Regions from separate parts of the Streptomyces sp. NPDC055239 genome, predicted to be linked through region 1. Evidence: riboswitches for the same ligand, from Rfam matches in the RefSeq annotation. Region 1 holds a riboswitch; the other holds the start of a gene.
The links. Region 1 has a riboswitch for cyclic di-AMP ahead of ACWFRJ_RS21840 (transglycosylase family protein). Riboswitches for the same ligand answer to the same signal wherever they lie in the genome.

Region 1 (3,860 bases):
ACCTTCTCGCCGAGCTTCTCGGTGATGACGTTCCAGCCGGCCCAGTCGTCCTCGAACAGCGGGTCCTCGATGGAGACGAGCGGGTACGAGGCGACGAGGCCCTCGTAGTACTCGGTCATCTCGGCGGCCGAGCGGGACTTGCCCTCGAACTCGTACTTGCCGTCCTTGTAGAACTCGGAAGCGGCGACGTCGAGGGCGAGGCCGATCTGCTCACCGGGGACGTAACCGGCCTGCTTGATGGCCTCGAGGATGAGGTCGAGCGCGGCGCGGTTGGAGTCCAGGTTCGGGGCGAAGCCGCCCTCGTCGCCCAGGCCGGTGGAGAGGCCCTTGTCCTTCAGGACCTTCTTCAGCGTGTGGTAGACCTCGGTGCCCCAGCGCAGGGCCTCGGAGAACGACTCGGCGCCGATCGGCGCGATCATGAACTCCTGGATGTCGACGTTCGAGTCGGCGTGCGACCCGCCGTTCAGGATGTTCATCATCGGAACGGGCAGCAGGTGCGCGTTCGGACCGCCGAGGTAGCGGAAGAGCGGCAGGTCGGAGGCCTCCGACGCGGCGTGCGCGACGGCGAGCGAGACGCCGAGGATGGCGTTGGCGCCGAGCGAGCCCTTGTTGTCGGTGGCGTCGAGGTCGAACATCGCCTGGTCGATCAGGCGCTGCTCGGTCGCGTCGTACCCGACGAGCTCCGGGCCGATCTGCTCGATGACGGCGAGGACGGCCTTCTCCACGCCCTTGCCCTGGTAACGGTTGGGGTCACCGTCACGGAGTTCGATGGCCTCGAAAGCACCGGTGGACGCACCGGACGGAACGGCGGCACGACCCGTGCTGCCGTCGTCGAGGCCGACCTCGACCTCGACCGTGGGGTTGCCTCGGGAGTCCAGGATTTCCCGGGCTACGACGACGTCGATGGACGGCACGAGCATCTCCTTCTGGGATGTGACGCGGGTACGCGGGGCGTTGGCCTCGCGGACACGAGCCTAACCGGCTCCCGGGCAAGAGCGAGCCGAGCCGCCGCCCTATGGACAAACCGAGAGCAAAAAGTTTCCGAACGGAACAAAACAAACCCCGCCCCGGTGCGTACGGGGGATACGCGCACCGGGGCGGGGTGGACCCGTGGGGACGGGGATGGGGCAGGCGGCGCCTCCGCCGAAGCGCCGCCGCCACTCTCAGCTTCTCGGCCGAGCTGCAGCAGGCTCCTCTTAGCTGAGGTGCAGCTGCTGACCCGGGAAGATCATGTCGGCGTTGTCGATGATGTCGCCGTTGAGCTTGTACACCTTGTGCCAGCCGCCCTTGACGTCCTTCGCCTCGGCGATCTTGGAGAGGGTGTCGCCCTTCTTGACCTTGTACTCGCCGTCGCCCTTCTTGACCGTCTTGCCGGTCGGGGTCTCGACGGTCTTCTTGGACTCGGTCTTCGGAGCCTCGGCCTTCGGAGCCGCCTGCTTCGGAGCGGCCTGCTGCGGCTGCTCGGTCTGCGCGCTGGGCTCGTTCTTGGGCTGCTCCTGGGTCTGCTGCGGGGCGCTCTCCTGCGCACCGCCACCCTCGTTGGAGGCGCCCGAGAGGCCGACGCCGCAGCTCGGCCAGGCACCCTTGCCCTGGCCCGCGAGGACCTTCTCGCCGATCTCTATCTGCTGGGCCTTGGAGGCCTGGTCGGCGCTGGACGCGTACTTCGTGCCGCCGTACGCCGCCCAGGTGGACGACGAGAACTGCAGGCCGCCCGTGTAGCCGTTGCCGGTGTTGATCGACCAGTTGCCGCCGGACTCGCACTGGGCGACGGCGTCCCACTGGGAGTTCGTCGCTGCGGAGGCCGAGCCGGCCGCCATCAGCGGGGCTGCTACCGCGACACCGGTGACGCCTGCGAGCGTGGCGACACGGGTGGCCTTGGACGGGCGGCGGTGCTTGCCCTTGCTGGAAAACAGCATGAGTGATCCCCTCACCGACGCCTGCGAGGTGAGCTGTCGGGTTCGGGCCGATGAAGTTGCCCGGCCGCGCTTCCTTGAGCGCGACTTAACCCCTAGCCGTTCCCGTCCGTTCCTCCGCATCGCTCTCGCGATGCTGAACGGCCGGGCCCGGCGGAAACCTTGGTTCCCCCGCTCCTGCCTACGGCGCTTACGCGACGACTGTTCCCGAACGGCCGTTGGCAGGACTCGGCGTACCGACCGGCGGGGCCCGCTGTGGCGAGCGGTCACGACCGTAGGCATGACATCGGCCGATTTCCAAAGACGATCAGGGCTTCTGAGACCCATGTCTCACTTGCGCCAATTGGGACATCAGGCGCAAAGCGAGTCACCAACTTCCCCTACTTTTCGCCCAAATCGAGGCTCTGACCGGGAAGAATGAGATCGGGGTCGGAGCCGACGGCCTTCTCGTTCTCGGCGTACAGCTCGGTCCACCCGCCCTTCACGTCGAGGTCGTCGGCGATGGCCCAGAGGTTGTCTCCGGAGCGGACCGTGTACGTCCCGTCCGAGCCGTCCTGCTGGCGCTCGTCGCCACGGGAGGCGTGCCGGCCCGAACCCTCGCGGGAGTCGCCGCCGGACACCTTGCCGTCCGCGCTGTCGCCCCGGTGGCGGCCTTCACCCTCACCGGCGGTGGGGGTGGTGGTGGGGGTCGGCGAAGTCTCATCGCTCTGCCCTGACTTGCCTGAGTCGTCGGAATCATCCGAATCACCTGACTCGTCGTGATTCTTGTCTCGCACCTCATCGCCGGACTTGCCGGACTTGCCGGACTTGCCGGACTCATCCGAGGGCTTGTCCGAAGACTTGGCGCTGTCCGAGGGGTCGGCCGAATCGCTCGGCGACGCGCTCGGCTCATCCGCGTCATCCGAGTCGTCCGAGTGGTCCGACTCGCCGGGGTCGGCCGACTCCGTCGACCCGCCGGAAGGCGTCGTCGTGATCGGAGCGCCCGGGTCGACGTCGGCGGCGGCGCCGTCCTGGGTGAGCCCTGCGACCGGCGCACAGCTCGGCCAGGCCTTGGTCCCCTGATCGTCGAGAACCTTCTCGGCCACGGAGATCTGCTGCGAGCGGCTGGCCTGATCGGCGCTGGGCGCGTAGTCGAGGCCGCCGTTGTCCTCCCAGACCTGCTGCGACAACTGGAGACCGCCGTAGTACCCGTTCTTCGCGTCCGCGCTCCAGGCCCCGCCGCTCTCGCACTCCGCGACCTTGTCCCACGTGGCGGCGTCCGCCGCGCTCGCGCTGGTGGCGCCGAGCAGCGGGATGGCGATGGCCGATCCTGCGACTCCTGCCGCGACGATCAGGGCCGGGGCCTGGCGGGGGCGTCGGTGACGACCATTGCCGGAGAGCATGCGGTTGCCTTTCGCGTGACTGGAGCGACGACTGCGGCACCGGAGGCCGGGTCGTCGGTGAACGTAGCGGGAGTCGAACGCTTGTCACAAGTCGATGCAGCGGAGATCACGTGAAAGTCACAGTCTTGACGGCATGTCAGCTGGACGGCGTTTCAGATGGCTGATATTTGCTCTGCTGTGCGGGCGCGAACTCCACGGGCAGCGTGCGGAGTCCACGCATGATGAGCCCGCCACGCCATCTCAAATCGTCAGGTTCCGCCGCGAGTCGCAGGTCAGGAAGGCGCCGCAGAAGCGTCGCGAGGGCGGTCTGCCCTTCGAGCCGGGCAAGCGGTGCGCCGAGACAGTAATGAATGCCATGGCCGTAGCCGAGGTGTTGGTTGTCGCGGCGGGAGAGGTCGAGCGTGTCCGGTCGGTCGAAGCGCTCCGGGTCGCGATCGGCCGCGGCGAGGACGACGAGGACGGGGTCGCCGACGGCGATGTCCTCCCCTCCGACGGTCAGCCGCTCGGTGGCGAACCGCCAGGTGGCGAGTTCGACGGGCCCGTCGAAGCGCAGGAGCTCCTCGAG
Region 2 (3,860 bases), on a different contig from region 1:
AGGAATCGACTGAGGCCGCAGGAAAGGCGAAGGATTCGGCCGCAGAGGCCGCCGACGCCGCCGGTTCCGGCGCGCACTCGTTCGGTCTCGCGACCCAGCGCGCGAAGCAAGCGGCAGCCGCGGGCATCGAAAGCGGCAGCAAGACCGTGGTGTCGGCCACCGGCAAGGTCGCTTCAACGGCAGTCACCGGCTGGACCTTGGTGAAGAACCGCAAGGCCATAGCCACGGGCGCTGCCGCCGGCCTGGTAAGTGTGGCCGGTGTTGCCTTCACCGCCGGACGCCGCACAGCTAAGACCCGGGGCGGACCCCTGACCCGGCTGACCCATGGCCGCATCTGACATCCGCCGCACAAACCCGACCCCAGGCGGCAGGGCGGGGAGAAGACTTCACCTCTTCTCCCCGCCCTGCCGCCTGCAGGCGCATGAGCACACAGACCAGTCACGGCTGTCGTGCGCCGCCCGCACTTCGTTCACCACATGTCTGATTCGAACTCTTCCAGCATCACGCTCCACTCGGACTCCCCGTGGTCGAGGGGGAGTTGATCGAAGGCGTTCACGGCGTCCCGGAAACGAGTGGCAACGGCGTCTCGGTCGTCGCCGTTCTTCCAGGCGTCTTGCAATGTGCGCAGTTCAGTGAGGCAGAAGGCGAACGATTCCACGTCGCGGTGCAACAGGACACTGTCGTCGTCCTCATCGAGACCGACGTCGGCACGAGCCTTGAAGAGACGGTTGCCGGGCAGGCCGACACCGCTCAGGAAATTGGCCGTGTCCGTTTCAAAAGGTGTGTAGGGCGGCTGAGGACAGTAGACGACGCCGTCCAGTCCGTGCAGGCGCACGAGTCGCTCTGTGGTTTCCGGCAGTACTTGGGGAACGAATACCCGGATCTGCACAGCCACCCCTGTAGTCCGAACCTGCACCGTCCCCTTCTGGCGGCGCCGCACGAGATCCTGCAGCACCGCGATCGCGTCTATGTCCTTCACCTCGGTTCGCTCCTGCAGCCGGGCGGCTCCCTGGTTTCCCCTCCCCCGGGCGGGAGTTGCGGGAATTGCCCCCAGGGTGCTCTCTCGGCTCGTCTGAAATTCATGATGCGCAGCACTCGAGAGGGAATTGACATGCCGTCATACCCGAGGCTGCGGAACGAGATCGGGGTTTTACACCCTTCGGACACAGAACGGAAAGCCGCCGAGGGCTGGTCCTGCGGGCGCCGATAGGACCGAGTCCGCCGACACATTTCCTACGCACGGATGCAGAGAAAAAGAAGCCCCTCCCTCCGAAGGGGCGCAGCGCGCGGCCCGGGAACGGAGAAACCCGTTGGCGCGAACCCCTGCCGACCCTCGGGCCGCCGGGGGTGATCTGCCGAGTACAGGCAAGGCGCACGACCGCGTCGACAGCTGTGCTATTTGCCTGTTTTGATGCGAATCAGAGCTTACTTTATGCCCGATTTTGCGGATTAATATAACATTTAGCGCCACCAAGGCCATGCGCCAATCAGTGTCTGTTTTGCGTGCCGTTCATCCCGAATGGAGCGATCTCGTGCGCCCTCAGGCCGTGTTTCAAGTGCATCCCCCTCAGTGAATTGAGTCACGCTTCTGGCCGCAACGTCTCTGGGTACCGCTGGGCGTACTTCCGTTGCGCGCTAGGAAATTTGGGCTTTTTGATCAATGAGTTCGAGGTGTTCTGTTCACCGAGGGGCAGGCCCTCGCGCATTGCCTATGCGAATTCGTGTCTTGTTCCTTCCGGTATTCCTCGCCTAACGTCACCCTCAATCCGGACGGAACGCCGAATCCTGCCGCTGTCCGGAAACCCATCCCACTCACTTACGCACGGCAGGAGCGGGGGACCCAGGTAAGCCGCCGATCCGGATTCCGGAACGGCTCAGGGGTGAAGTCGCATTCACAGTGCGGCCGGACATCTCCCGTCCGAACCCGACAGCTCACCTCGCAGGCGCCGGAGAGGAAATCGTCATGCCTGCAAAGGGAAAGCACCGCCGCCCCAAGTCCAGCGCGCTCACCCGGAACATCGCCGCCGCAGGCACGGGCGGCGCCGTGCTCATCCTCCCGGTGCTCGGCGCGACCACCGCAGCCGCAGCGCCGGCCGGCGCCCCCGCCAAGCCCGCCGCGGCCCCCAAGGCGTACGTCGTCACCGCTGGCGACTCCCTCGCCAAGATCGCCCGCGAGCACTCCCTGAGCGGCGGCTGGAAGAAGCTGTACGAGGACAACCGCAGCACTCTCGGCGACAACCCCAAGATGATCCACCCCGGTCTCAAGCTCAGCCTCGGCGAAGATGCCCCCGCTCAGCGGGCAGACCGCTCCGAGCGCACGGACACCCTCACCGCCGAGCCCGCCGCGGCCCCGGCGAAGAAGACGTACACCGACGACCTCGACGGCTGGATCAGGGAGTCGCTCGACGTACTGGCCCAGCACGGCATCCCCGGCACGTACGAGGGCATCCACCGCAACATCATGCGCGAGTCCTCCGGCAACCCTCAGATCACCAACGACTGGGACTCGAACGCCGCCGCCGGGACGCCCTCCAAGGGGCTCCTACAGGTCATCGACCCCACATTCGCCGCGTACCACGTACCCGGCACCTCCACGGACAGCTTCGACCCCGTCGCCAACATCACCGCCGCCTGCAACTACGCGGCCGACCGCTACGGCTCGATCGACAACGTGAACGGCCCCTACTAGACCGTCCCTGGACCGTCCGGTGGCTGTCACAGCCCCGCCTTCAGGAACCCCAGGTCCCGCAGGCACTCGGCCGACTCGACGATCGTCGTCGCGGCGGGACGCGGCTGCCAGCCGAGTTCCTCGCGGGCCCGGTCGTTGTGGATGACCGGCCGCGGGAGAGCCTCACCTGGAGCCTCCCGTTCGGGAGCCCGCGCGGCGAGCGGGCCGAGCCGGTCGCGCAGGACGTCGGCCAGCTCGACGAAGCTCAGCGTCGGGCCGTCGGCGACGGCCAAGAACCGCCGACCCGCTGCCTGGGGCGCGGCCATCGCGCGCAGATGCAGGTCCGCCACATCGCGTACGTCAACGATGCCGAAGCGGGCTCGGGGAGCGACGCTCATCGTTCCGTCGAGCATCGCCTTGACCAGTTGCATGGAGGAGCCGAGCGCGGCCGTCAGGGTCGGACCGAAGATGCCCGTCGGGTTGACCACGACAAGTTCGGTGTCGCCGCCGTCGCGCTCCATCAGGTCCCACGCGGCGCGCTCGGCGATCGCCTTCGAACGGGGATAGGGGGCCAGGCCCGGCGTGTCGGGGTCGGTCCAATCGGCCTCGGTGAACTCGGCTCCGGGCTTGGGCGTGTAGCCGATCGCCGCGAACGACGAGGTGAGCACGGTGCGCCGGACACCCGCTGCGCGTGCCGCGCGCAGCACACGCAGCGTGCCCTCGCGGGCCGGTACGATCAGCTCGTCGGGGTCGTCGGGCTGAGCGATCGGGATCGGCGAGGCCACATGGTGGACCTCTTCGCAGCCGGCCAGCGCGGCGGCCCACCCGTCGTCGGCCATCAGGTGCGCCGCGACGATCTCCAGGCCCGCGTCGTCGGCGCCGCCCCGGCGCACCGCCGCCCGCAGCTCCTGCGCACGGGCGAGCGAGCGCACCGTCGTCCGTACCTCCTTCCCGGACCGCAGCAACGCGGCGACGAGCTGGCTTCCGAGATATCCGGAACCGCCGGTGACCAGGACCGTGCTCATCGCGCCACCTCCAGTCGCTGTGCCGCCACGAGGCAACGTCGTGTCGCCTCGGCCTCCGCTTCGGCGTCGCCGCGTTCGCGGGCGTCCCACAGAGCGGCCTTCTCCCGCAGATAGGCGAGCCGGGCGTGCTGGGCGGCGATCTGCCTCGACGCGGTCGGCGTGGCGCA

Region 2: another riboswitch for cyclic di-AMP. It lies ahead of ACWFRJ_RS33990 (LysM peptidoglycan-binding domain-containing protein); the one in region 1 lies ahead of ACWFRJ_RS21840 (transglycosylase family protein).

Annotation. Positions count from the first base shown of each region.
Region 1 covers NZ_JBSGRD010000006.1:329,431-333,290, reverse strand. The annotation lists gene eno (phosphopyruvate hydratase) at 1-920, opposite strand, end outside; gene ACWFRJ_RS21840 (transglycosylase family protein) at 1,197-1,916, opposite strand; cyclic di-AMP (ydaO/yuaA leader) riboswitch at 1,920-2,112, opposite strand; gene ACWFRJ_RS21835 (transglycosylase family protein) at 2,294-3,295, opposite strand; gene ACWFRJ_RS21830 (cytochrome P450 family protein) at 3,432-3,860, opposite strand, start outside.
Region 2 covers NZ_JBSGRD010000013.1:144,965-148,824, forward strand. The annotation lists gene ACWFRJ_RS33980 (hypothetical protein) at 1-338, shown strand, start outside; gene ACWFRJ_RS33985 (hypothetical protein) at 470-979, opposite strand; cyclic di-AMP (ydaO/yuaA leader) riboswitch at 1,804-1,961, shown strand; gene ACWFRJ_RS33990 (LysM peptidoglycan-binding domain-containing protein) at 1,964-2,689, shown strand; gene ACWFRJ_RS33995 (NAD-dependent epimerase/dehydratase family protein) at 2,716-3,860, opposite strand, start outside.